DNA from 2 places in the Dactylosporangium sp. CA-152071 genome. Region 1 is predicted to be linked to the other one. Evidence: riboswitches for the same ligand, from Rfam matches in the RefSeq annotation. Region 1 holds a riboswitch; the other holds the start of a gene.
The links. A riboswitch is a leader RNA that binds a small molecule or an ion and turns the genes downstream of it on or off. The one in region 1 is predicted to bind thiamine pyrophosphate.

Region 1 (5,997 bases):
CGACGGCGAAGTCGTCGTCGGTGTACATGGAGCTGAACGCGTCGCTCGCGGCCCTCGTCGTGCGCCGCTCGTCGCCGCGCCCGCGGTTGCCGGCCAGCATCCCCCTGGCGAGGGGGCTCCACGGGATGACGCCGATGCCCTGGTCGGCGCAGAGCGGCAGCATCTCCCGCTCCTCCTCGCGGTAGACGAGGTTGTAGTGGTTCTGCATCGACACAAACTCCGTCCAGCCGTTGGCCCGGGCCGTGTGCTGCATCTTCGCGAACTGCCACGCGTACATGCTGGAAGCGCCGATGTAGCGGGCCTTCCCCGACCGAACGACGTCGTGCAGCGCCGCCATGGTCTCCTCGACCGGGGTCTCCGGGTCGAAGCGGTGGATCTGGTACAGGTCGACGTGGTCGACGCCGAGCCGCCGCAGCGAGTTGTCGATGCCGGCGAGGATGTGCTTGCGCGACAGCCCCGAGTCGTTTGGCCGGTCGCTCATCACGCTGTACACCTTGGTGGCCAGCACGTAGTCGTCGCGGCGCGGGAAGTACTTCGCCAGCAGCCGCCCCGTCACGGTCTCGCTGGCGCCGAGGGAGTAGACGTCGGCGGTGTCGAAGAACGTGATCCCGGCCTCGACGGCACGCCGCACGAACGGGTCCGCGGCCTCCTCGTCGAGCACCCAGTCACGCCACGCGGGATCGCCGTAGCTCATCATGCCGAGACAGATCTCGGAGACCTTCAGCCCGGTCCGGCCAAGTCGCACCTGCTTCATGTCTGAAAAACTATCGCGGTGCTAGGACGACTTCATCTCATCACCGATACCCGGCCCGGCCGCGACGTCCTCGGCGTCGTCGGGCACGCGCTCGCCGCCGGCTTCACCGTCGTCCAGGTCCGGCCCGAGGACAGCGTCACCGACCGCGAGGCGTACGAGCTGACCCTGCGCGTCGTCGCCCTCTGCCGCGCCGCGGGCGCCGTCTGTCTCGTCAACGACCGCCTGCACATCGCCCTCGCCGCCGGCGCCGACGGCGCCCACGTCGGCGCCGACGACCTGCCCGTGTCCGCCGCCCGCCGGGTCCTGGGCCCGCACGCGATCCTCGGCGCGACCGCCCGCAACCCCGTCTCGGCCCGCCAGGCGGTCGCCGACGGCGCCTCCTACCTCGGCGTCGGCCCCGCGTACTCGACCACCACGAAGACCGGCCTCCCCGCCGCCATCGGCCCTTCCGGCGTGCGCGCCGTCGTCGAGGCGGTCGACGTCCCGGTCATCGCGATCGGCGGCGTCACCCCGTCCCGCGCCGCGACCTTGTTCGCGGCGGGCGCCCACGCCGTCGCCGTCGTCGGCGCGATGAGCACCGCCCCCGACCCGGCCGCGGCGGCCGCCGCCTTCGCCGCCGTCCTCGCCGCCGCCCCTCCGTCAACGGCCTCCCTCCCGACACCACCTTCCCCGCCCGATTCCATGACCGCTTCGACCGCCACTCCTTCGCCGGAAAAAAGCGAAATGTCGGATAAATCTGGGCGCTTGCGTCTGGATTTATCCGGGGGAGGCGGCGGGTCCCGCCCGTTCGAAGGTGACGGCCTCCGTCCGTCTGGGGAAGGCGGTCTGCCGCGCTCGCTGGGCGCCGGCCACGCCGGTGGGCATGCGGCGTCGGGGCAGGGTCCGGCTGGAGGGGTGGCGTGAAGGTCGGGATCGTCGGGGGAGGGATCGTCGGGCTCAGCGTCGCGTGGGAGCTGGCGCGGCGTGGGGAGCAGGTCACCGTGTACGACCGGGACCCGCGGCGGGGGGCGGGCCGGGTCGCGGCGGGGATGCTGGCGCCGGCGGCCGAGGCGAGCTTCGGGGAGGAGGCGCTGCAGGGGCTGATGCTCGAGTCGATGCGGCGGTGGCCCGGGTTCGCGGCCGAGCTGAGCGCGGCGACCGGGATGCCGCTGGGGTACCGGACGGAGGGGACGCTGCTCGTCGCGCTCACCGAGGACGACCTCACCGAGGTGCGGCGGCTCGTCGACTACTACCTGCGGGCGGGGCTGCCGGTCGAGCCGCTGCGGGGGCGGGAGCTCCGGGAGCTGGAGCCGATGCTCAGCCCGCGGGTGCGCGGCGGGGCGAAGGCGGCCGGGGACCATCAGGTGGACCCGCGGCTGCTGCTCGCGGCGCTGCGGTCGGAGCGGCTGCCGGTGACGTGGGTGGAGCGGGACGTCGAGGATCTGTCCAGCCTGCGGGACGATGTGATCATCATCGCGAACGGGATCGGGATCGGGCGGCTGACCGGGCTGCCGGTGCGGCCGGTGAAGGGACAGTTGCTCCGGTTGCGGGGGGCCGAGCCGCTGCTCACGCACGTCGTGCGGGGCGTCGCGCTGGGGCGCCACGTGTACCTGGTGCCGCGCGCCGACGGGGAGCTGGTCGTCGGGGCGACGGAGGAGGAGCGCGGTGCCGACACGACGGTGACCGCCGGTGGGGTGCTCGACCTGCTGCGACCGGCCGCGGACCTGCTGCCGGGGGTCGCCGAGCTGGCGCTCGCGGAGACCCTCGCCGGCCTGCGGCCCGGGACCCCGGACAACGCCCCGATTCTCGGCCGGCTCGAAGGGCACCCGCACGGGAACGTGTACGTCGCGGGCGGTCACTACCGGCACGGGGTGCTCCTCGCGCCGGTCACCGCGCACGCCGTCGCCGACCTGGTCACCAAGGGATCGACGGATGTGGACATCAGCGCGTACGGGGTGGGCCGCTTTACCTGAGGACCGCGGCGGGGTTATGGTCAGCTCGTACCCCACGGGAGTCCGGTATGACCGGGCTGAGAGGGGGGCTGTCAGCCCCCGACCGTCGAACCTGATCCGGATCATGCCGGCGCAGGGAGTCAGGAGTGAGCCGTATGCAGCTCGTGGTCAACGCGGTCGCCGCCGATGTGGACGACACCGCGACCGTCGCCGACGTCGTCCGTGGCCTCGCCGGGGTCGCCGACCCGCGGGGCGTCGCCGTCGCGTTGAACGGGTCCGTCGTGCCGAGAGCCGACTGGGCCGGGACCAGGCCGGTCGACGGCGACACCATCGACGTCCTCACGGCGGTCCAAGGTGGCTGACCTCGGCAACGGCGCCATCAGCGGCCTCAGCAGTGCCGCCGGCAACGGCGACGGCGCGAAGCTCAGCATCGCCGGGGAGGACCTGCCGTCGCGGCTCATCCTCGGCACCGGCGGGGCGACCAGCCACGCCGCGCTCGAGGCCGCGATCCGGGCCAGCGGCACCGGGCTCGTCACGGTCGCGCTGCGCAGGCTCGACCCGGGCGCGCCGTCGCTGCTCGACGTCGTCGAACGGTGCGGCGTGCGGGTGCTGCCCAACACCGCCGGCTGCTACACGGCGACCGAGGCGGTGAAGCTCGCCCACCTGGCCAGGGAGGCGTTCGACACGGCGTGGGTCAAGCTGGAGGTCATCGGCGACGAGGAGACGCTGCTGCCCGACGCGGTCGAGCTGGTCACCGCCGCGGAGCGGCTCGTCGAGGACGGGTTCACGGTCCTGCCGTACACCACCGACGACCCGGTCCTCGCCCAGCGCCTCGCCGACGCCGGATGCGCCGCGGTCATGCCGCTCGGCGCGCCCATCGGCTCCGGCCTCGGCATCCGCAACCCGCACAACATCGCGCTCATCCGGCAGAAGGTGGCCGTGCCGGTCATCCTCGACGCCGGGATCGGCACCGCCTCCGACGCGGCGCTGGCGATGGAGCTCGGCTGCGACGGGGTGCTGCTCGCGACCGCGGTCACCCGCGCCGAACACCCCGCGCGCATGGCGGAGGCGATGCGGCTCGCCGTCGAGGCCGGCCGGCTCGCGCACACCGCCGGGAGGATCCCGCGCCGCCTGTACGCGACCGCCTCGAGCCCGATGGGGGGACTGCCATGGTGACGAGGCTGGTGCTGTTCACCGACCGCCGGCAGGCGCACCGGCCGCTCGACGAGGTCGTCAACCGGGCGATCGACGGCGGCGCGCGGCTGGTCGTCCTCGGCGAGCAGGACCTGCCCGCGGGGGCCCGCGCCGACCTCGCCGACCGGCTCCGCGGCATGCTCGACGGCGTCAAGGGCCGGCTCGTGCTGGCGGAGGACACGGCCGCGTACCGCAAGTGCCACGACCAGGCGGAGCTCTTCGCCGCGGCCGAGGCGAAGGTGGGGTTCGCGACCCTGTCGCCGATCTTCCCGACCCGGTCCAAGCCAGGCTACGGCCCCCCGCTGGGCCTGGCCGCGCTCGCCAGGATGGCGCTGGTCGTCCCGCTGCCGGTGTACGCCCTGGGCGGCGTCGACTCGCCGGCGCGGGTCCGGGACTGCCTCGACGAGGGAGCCGCGGGCGTCGCCGTCATGGGTGCCGTCATGCGCGCCGACGACCCCGCGAGGTTCGTCAAGGAGCTGATGACGGCGTGACCCCGGCCGTCGCGCTCACGATCGCGGGATCCGACTCCGGTGGGGGTGCGGGGATCCAGGCGGACCTGAAGACGTTCGCCGCGCACCGGGTCTTCGGCACCAGCGTGATCACCGCACTCACTGCTCAGAACACCGTCGGCGTGCGGGGGATCTCCGCCGTCGACCCCGGGTTCGTCGGGGCGCAGCTCGACGCGGTCCTCGCCGACCTGCCCGTCGCCGCCGTCAAGACCGGCATGCTCGCCACACCCGAGACCGTCGCCCTCGTCGCGTCGTACGCGCCGCGGCTGCCCGGCCTCGTCGTCGACCCGGTGCTCGTCGCGTCGTCCGGGGACCGGCTCTTCACCCGGGACGCCGAGCGCGCGTACCTCGACCTGCTCTTCCCGCACGCCGCCGTCGTCACGCCCAACCTGCGGGAGGCGTCGGTGCTGCTCGGCCGGGACGTCACCGATGTCGACGACGCGATCAAGGCCGCCCAGGACCTCGCCGCGACCGGACCGAAGTGTGTCGTGGTGAAGGGCGGCCACCTGCGCGGCAGCCGCGACGCCGTCGACGTCGTCTGCGTCGGCGGCACCGTCGAGCTGCTGTCGCTGCCGTGGGTCGACACCGCGAACAACCACGGCACCGGGTGCACGTTCGCGGCGGCGACCGCGGCCCGGCTCGCGCTCGGGGAGCCTCTCGCCGAGGCGCTCGCCGGGGCGAAGCAGTACGTGCAGTCGGCCTTGAGCGCCTCGTCCGGCTGGCGGCTCGGCGCCGGGCACGGTCCGCTCGCGTGGGGTCCCTTCTCCGGCCCGCTTCCGTAACCCACCAGGTCCGGCCCGCGGATCTTCTGGTCCGGCCCGCTCGCTCAGTACATCTGCCGAAAACGCGAACAGGTGCGCCTCATGGCGTGCCCGCTTCGCCGTGCCCACAGCCCACGAAAGGATGCGCCATGAAGCGCAAGGTCCACGTCCAGGGGTCCCGCGACGACATCCGTGTGCCGTTCGCCGAGGTCGAGCTGAGCGGCGGCAACCCGCCGGTGCGCCTCTACGACACCAGCGGCCCGCTGAACGACCCGCCCACGGGCCTCCCGCCGCTGCGCGCGCCGTGGATCGCGGCGCGCAGCGGCGATCATGGCGGAGAGCGGACGCAGCTGTACTACGCGCGGCAGGGGATCATCACGCCGGAGATGGAGTTCGTGGCGATCCGCGAGGGTGTCGACCCGTCGCTGGTGCGCGACGAGATCGCGGCCGGGCGGGCGATCCTGCCCAACAACGTCAACCACCCCGAGAGCGAGCCGATGGTCATCGGCAGCCGCTTCCTGGTGAAGGTCAACGCCAACATCGGCACGTCCGCGGTCTCCTCCGGCGTCGAGGAGGAGGTCGCGAAGCTCACCTGGGCGACGAAGTGGGGCGCGGACACGGTCATGGACCTGTCCACCGGCAAGCACATCCACGCCACCCGCGAGGCGATCGTGCGCAACTCGCCGGTGCCGATCGGGACCGTGCCGATCTACCAGGCCCTGGAGAAGGTCGGCGGCGACCCGCTCAAGCTGACCTGGGAGGCGTACCGCGACACGGTCATCGAGCAGGCGGAGCAGGGCGTCGACTACATGACCGTGCATGCCGGGGTGCTGCTGCGGTACGTGCCG
Region 2 (5,997 bases), 410 kb from region 1:
GGCGGCGGCGAGGGCCGTGGCGACGCTGAGTCTGCGCTGTTCGCCGCCGCTCAGGGTGTACGGGTTGGCGAGGGCGAGCCTGTCGAGACGCAGCCGGCTCAGCAGGTCGTCGACGACCTTCGGGTCGCGGCCGCCGAGGAGCAGCTCGTCGCGGACGGTCGAGGTGACGAACTGGTGCTCCGGGTTCTGGAAGACCGAGCCGATCCGGCCGGCGAGCTTCGAGGCCCGCCAGCGGTGCGGCGGCCGCCGCTCGCCGGGGGCGTGCACCCGGCCGGGCTTCGCCGGCTTCGTCAACCCGCCGAGCAGCAGCGCCAGGGTCGACTTGCCGGCGCCGTTGGGGCCTTCGACGACGAGGGCCTCGCCGGCGCGGACGACCTCGTCGACGACGTTGCCGGTGTGCCGCAGCGCCAGCCGCTCCGCGGTCAGCAGGACCGGGCCGGGACCGGAGCCGGGACGGTGTGGCACGACGACCGGCTCCTGCTCCTCGCCCAGCGTGACCACCCGGTCGACCAGGGTCAGCGCGTCCTCGAGGCGGTGTTCGACGAGGATCATGGTGGCGTCGACGTCGTGCAGGGCTTTCGCGAGCGCTGCCCGTACCAGCTGCGCACCCGCCGGATCGAGGTTGGCGGTCGGCTCGTCGAGCAGGAGCAGCCGCGGCTGCGACACGAGCACGCCGGCGATCGCGAGCCGCTGCTGCTCACCGCCGGACAGCTGAGCCGTGTCGCGGTCGCGGTCGTACGGGAAGCCGACGGCGGCGAGGGCGGCGTCGACCCGCGGCCAGATCTCGTCGCGGGCCACACCCCGGTTCTCCAGGCCGAACGCGACGTCGTCGCCGCAGCGGCTCATGACGAGCTGGGTCTGCGGGTCCTGGAAGACGATGCCGGTGCCCGCCCTGCGCTGCCGGGCCGGCGCGCCGTCGACGAGCACCTCGCCCTCCTGCTCGCCGGAGTCCTCGGCGAGCAGGCCGGCGAGCGCGGCGAGCAGGGTGCTCTTGCCGGCGCCGGAGGCACCCGCCAGGAGGACCCGCTCGCCGTGCTCGATCCGCAGGTCGAAGTGGCGGACCGCCCAGGCCTTGCGCCCGGCGTGCCGCCACCCGAATCCCTTGAACTCGACGGTGCTCACTGTTGCTTCGACGGTGCTTAGACGGCGGCCCGCTCGCGGCCCGAGGGGAAGCGGTCCAGGACGCCGGTCGTGGCGAGCGAGCGCTGCAGCGCCCACGAGCCGGCGCCGGCGACGACCGCGCCGCTGGCCATGACGATCGCCGCGTACAGGGCCTTGTCGGTGTTGCTGAACGCGCCGTAGTAGATGTTGAGGTCCAGCAGGGCCGCGCCGCCCCCGGCGAGGGCGCCGGCGACGAGGGCGTTACCGAGCTTGAAGCTGCGGTAGCCGGTGAACGCGAAGCCGAACTCGCCGCCGACGCCCTGCACGAGGCCGGACAGCAGCACGCCGAGGCCCCAGGTCGAGCCGAACAGGGCCGAGACCAGCGCCGCGACGAACTCGGTGTAGAGCCCGGCGCCCGGCTTGCGGATGACCAGCGGGCCGAGCACGCCCGGGATCAGCCACACGCCGTAGATGAACGCGCGCCACGGCAGGGCGACGCTCTCCATGGCACTCCACAGGTTGTTCCATGCGTAGAACACGGCGGCGAACGCCACCGCGATGACCGACGCGACGATGATGTCGACGGTCCGCCAACGGGTTTCCATTTCGGTGCCTCCTGGTCCGGGGGTGAGCCAGAAGGAGACGCGACGCCACGCCCGCGGGTGCGGACGTGGCGCGTGGCCTGAGGTGACCGAGCTTCCTGCGCTGGCATTACCCAGATCAGGTTCGAGGGTCTGCGGCTTGCTCGCCGCACTCTCAGCGCTGTGCGCTCCCCTGTCGGATGTGAAGTTGTTTCCCGACGGTAACAGTGAACGTTTCCCACTCGTAGGTTCCCGTCATGAAAATCACGGCGCTTGATCCTCTCCGGCGAGGCATGGCCTTCGCTACTGGCGGGTAATAGCCTGGTCGGTACTGGACTGACACCTGGGGGTGCCGCAATGACGCAGGTCGCTTCCTCGCCAACCGCTAGCAGTACGCACACGGAGAAACAGGCGCGCAAGGTCATCGAGGCCAGCCGCGAGCAGGAATGGCGCAAGCCGAGCTTCGGCAAGGAGCTGTTCCTCGGCCGCTTCCGCCTCGACCTGATCGACCCACCGCCGGCCGACAAGCAGACCACCGAAGGCCAGGAGTTCCTGGCGAAGCTCCACTCGTACATCAGCAGCGTCGACGGGCAGCAGATCGAACGCGACGCGCGCATCCCCGATGAGGTGCTCCGCGACCTGGGCTCGCTCGGCGCCTTCGGGATGAAGATCGACACCAGGTACGGCGGCCTGGGGCTGTCGAACCTCGACTACTGCCGCGCCCTCGCGCTGGTCGGGTCGGTCAACCCGTCGATCGGCGCGCTGCTGTCGGCGCACCAGTCGATCGGCGTGCCGCAGCCGCTGAAGCTGGTCGGCACCGATGAGCAGAAGTCCCGCTTCCTGCCCCGGCTCGCCGGCGGTGAGGTGTCCGCGTTCCTGCTGACCGAGCCCGAGGTCGGCTCCTACCCGGCGAACCTGCGCACCTCCGCCGTGCCGACCGGGGACGGCGACTACCTGCTCAACGGGGTCAAGCTGTGGGCCACCAACGGCACTCTCGCGACCCTGTTCGTGGTGATGGCGCTGGTACCCCGTTCCGAGGGGCACCGGGGCGGCATCACGGCGTTCGTGGTCGAGGGCGACGCGCCCGGGGTCACGATCGAGCGGCGCAACGCGTTCATGGGCCTGCGCGGCCTGGAGAACAGCGTGACGCGCTTCCACGACGTGCGGGTGTCCGCCGCCAACGTCATCGGTGGTGAGGGGCAGGGCCTGCGGATCGCGCTGAGCACCCTGAACACCGGCCGGCTGTCGCTGCCCGCCATGTGCGTCGGCGCCGGCAAGTGGTGCCTCAACGTCGCCCGTGAGTGGGCCGCCGAACGGGTCCAGATGGGCCGCCCGATCGGCTCGTACGAGGCGATCGCGAAGAAGATCGCGTTCATCGCCGGCTCCACGTACGGCATGGAGGCGATGCTGGAGCTGTCCTGCCGCCTCGCCGACGACGACCAGAACGACATCCGCATCGAGGCCGCGCTGGTCAAGCTGTACGCGAGCGAGCTGGCCTGGAAGGTCGCCGACGAGCTGGTCCAGATCCGCGGTGGCCGCGGCTACGAGACCGCCGACTCCCTGGCCGCCCGCGGCGAACGCCCCATCCCGGCCGAGCAGATCCTCCGCGACGTGCGGATCAACCGCATCTTCGAGGGCTCGACGGAGATCATGCACCTGGCGATCGCCCGCGAGGCCGTCGACGCCCACCTCTCCGTCGCCGGCGACATCATCGACCCCGACGCCGGCCTGGGCGCGAAGGCCAAGGCCGCGGGCCGGGCCGGCGGCTTCTACGCCAGGTGGCTGCCGACCCTGGTCGCCGGCAAGGGCCAGCTGCCGTCCGGCTACAGCGAGTTCGGCCTGCTCGCCCAGCACCTGCGCTATGTCGAGCGCGCTTCTCGCCGCCTGGCCCGCGAGACCTTCTACGGCATGGCCCGCTGGCAGGGCAAACTCGAACACAAGCAGGGCTTCCTGGGCCGCGTCGTGGACATCGGCGCCGAGCTGTTCGCGATGTCCGCGGCGTGCGTGAAGGCCCGCAGCGAGCGCGCGACCCGGCCCGAAGGGGTCGAGCTCGCCGACCTGTTCTGCCGCCAGGCCACCCTGCGCGCCGAGGCCCTCTTCCGCGAGCTGTGGGACAACGCCGACGCCATCGAGTCCGCCGCCGCGAAGCGGGTCATCGCGGGCCGCTACCTGTCCCTGGAGGAGGGGATCATCCCGCCCGCGGCCGCAGGCCCGTGGCTCGCGGACTGGGAGCCGGGCGCGTCGGCCGCGGAGGACGTCCGCCGCCGCTTCTGACCTCCACGCGTGGGGGCGTCCTGCGTGTGCGGGCTTCCCGCGTGTGCGGGCTTCCCGCGTGTGCGGGCTTCCCGCGTGTGCGGGCGTCCCACGTGTGCGGGCTTCCCACGTGTGCGGGCTTCCCGCGCGTGCGGCGGTCAGCCGGAGACCCGGCTGACCGCCCGTGTCTCGCGTGCGTGGGCGGGCCGCTTGCGATCAAGCCGCGCCGAGGCAGGCCGCCACCCATGCCCGTGCCTCGCGTGTGCGGCCGGGCTGCTTGCGATCAGCCCGCGCACGAGGCGGGCCGCCACGCCCGTGTCCCGCGCGCGGGCGGGCGGCTTGCGAGCGGGGCGTCGTCGCTCCACCTAGGCCCGGGCTCGGGGCGACCCGAGGCTGGCACCGAGCCGGGCGGCGCGTCGGCGTTCCGCTTCACCAACACGCTACTCCACCGCGCCTAATTGATCTCCAGGCGGGTAGCAGGGCGCTCACCGAGCGATGTCACCGCAGGTCGCAGGCCGAGGCTGCGGAGCTCCAGGGTGGCGAGGGCCTCGACCGCCTGCTTGTCGCCCCTGCGCCACAGGGCGGCGATCTCCGGGTCGATCCTCACCAGTTTGCCCAGCGGCTGGGTGGCCAGGGCGCGCAGGGCCAGCAGGTCGCGGCCGGCGGTGGCGTTGCGCAGCCGGGCCGCCGAGCCGGCCCGGCGGATCCAGCGGATCCGCAGCGGCAGCCACACCAGAACCAGCATCGCGACCGGCGCCGCGATCATCAGGACCGACAGGATCCAGGCCAGGTCGTTGACGATCTGCTGCTGCTGGTGGCCGGCGTCGGCGAGGGAGCGGGCGGCGTTCGCGGCGCTCGTGAAGGGGGCGGCGACCGAGTCGGGTACGCCGGGCACGCCGTTGATCTTGTCGCCGGCGCCCTTGAGGTTGTCGGCCAGCCCGGTCCCGGCGCTCTCGAGCTTCTGCCCGGGCACCGCCAGCTTCTGGATGAGGTCGAACAGCGTCATCCCCAGCCTGACCCAGACATAGACCCACGCGACCACGAACACGTCGGTGAGGAACTGCCGCAGGGCGGTGGGGGCACGGTCGGCATAGAGCTTCACCGTTCCAGCCTGACGGACAGGCGCTGTGACCGCACTGTGTGGCGGTCAGGAGCCGGTCGACTCCCGGGCGTGGGAGACGGCGTCGGCGACGATGTGGGCGATGTGGTCGTCGGTCAGCGCGTACGCGATCTCGCGGCCCCGGCGGGAGCCCCGCACCACGCCCGCGCCGCGCAGGACGCGCAGGTGCTGCGAGACGAGCGGCTGCGGCGCGCCGAGGGTGTCGACGAGCTCGTGGACGCAGCGGGGGCCGCCGGCGAGCTCGGTCACGATGCGGATGCGCAGCGGGGCGGCGAGGGCACGCAACAGCTCGCCGGCCGCCTCGTAACCCTCAATGCTCGACATGTGCGCAACGGTAACCGTTGTCAGTAACCACGGTCGAGCACCACCTCAGGTGTGGAGCGCTCCTCGGTGGCGTTTCCGGCTGTTGTACGACGGCGCGCCGCCCTCCAGGCCGCGGCCCCGACCGTCACGACGAAGAAGCCGGCGATGGCGAGCAGGACGACGGTGGCGCCGGGGCCGGTGTCGGCCTCGGTGGAGATCCAGATGCCGCCGCCGGAGACGGTCAGCCCGAGCAGCACCGCGACGAGCATCGTCGCCTTGAAGCCGCGGGTGATCTGCTGCGCGGTCGCCACCGGCACGACCATGAGGGCGCTGACCAGCAGGAGCCCGACGGCCCGCATGGCCACGGTGACGGTGACGGCGGTCGTGACGGCGAGGATGAGGTTGAGGGCGCGGACCGGCAGGCCGGACACCCGCGCGTACTCCTCGTCGTGGCAGACGGCGAAGAGCCACGGGCGGAGCAGGACGGCGACGGCGAGCACCGCGCAGCCCAGGACGAGCATCACCGACAGGTCCTGCCGGCTCGTCGTCAGCGGCGAGCCGAAGAGATACGTGACAAGGCTGCGACTGCCCTGCTCGTCGGACAGGTTGACCAGGACGACGCCGCCGGAGATGCCGCCG

Region 2: linked by a shared signal. The riboswitch ahead of ACQEVZ_RS34070 (ECF transporter S component) and the one ahead of thiS (sulfur carrier protein ThiS) in region 1 are both predicted to bind thiamine pyrophosphate.

Annotation. Positions count from the first base shown of each region.
Region 1 is NZ_JBNJMZ010000001.1:7,970,935-7,976,931, forward strand. Features, by position in the region: gene ACQEVZ_RS35945 (aldo/keto reductase) at 1-754, opposite strand, end outside; partial or broken gene thiE (thiamine phosphate synthase) at 767-1,384, shown strand; gene thiO (glycine oxidase ThiO) at 1,654-2,706, shown strand; TPP riboswitch at 2,732-2,842, shown strand; gene thiS (sulfur carrier protein ThiS) at 2,841-3,047, shown strand; gene ACQEVZ_RS35965 (thiazole synthase) at 3,115-3,861, shown strand; gene ACQEVZ_RS35970 (thiamine phosphate synthase) at 3,855-4,370, shown strand; gene thiD (bifunctional hydroxymethylpyrimidine kinase/phosphomethylpyrimidine kinase) at 4,367-5,170, shown strand; gene thiC (phosphomethylpyrimidine synthase ThiC) at 5,299-5,997, shown strand, end outside.
Region 2 is NZ_JBNJMZ010000001.1:7,565,406-7,571,402, forward strand. Features, by position in the region: gene ACQEVZ_RS34065 (ABC transporter ATP-binding protein) at 1-1,122, opposite strand, end outside; gene ACQEVZ_RS34070 (ECF transporter S component) at 1,140-1,706, opposite strand; TPP riboswitch at 1,781-1,887, opposite strand; gene ACQEVZ_RS34075 (acyl-CoA dehydrogenase family protein) at 2,040-3,956, shown strand; gene ACQEVZ_RS34080 (hypothetical protein) at 4,390-5,037, opposite strand; gene ACQEVZ_RS34085 (ArsR/SmtB family transcription factor) at 5,083-5,379, opposite strand; gene ACQEVZ_RS34090 (metal ABC transporter permease) at 5,400-5,997, opposite strand, start outside.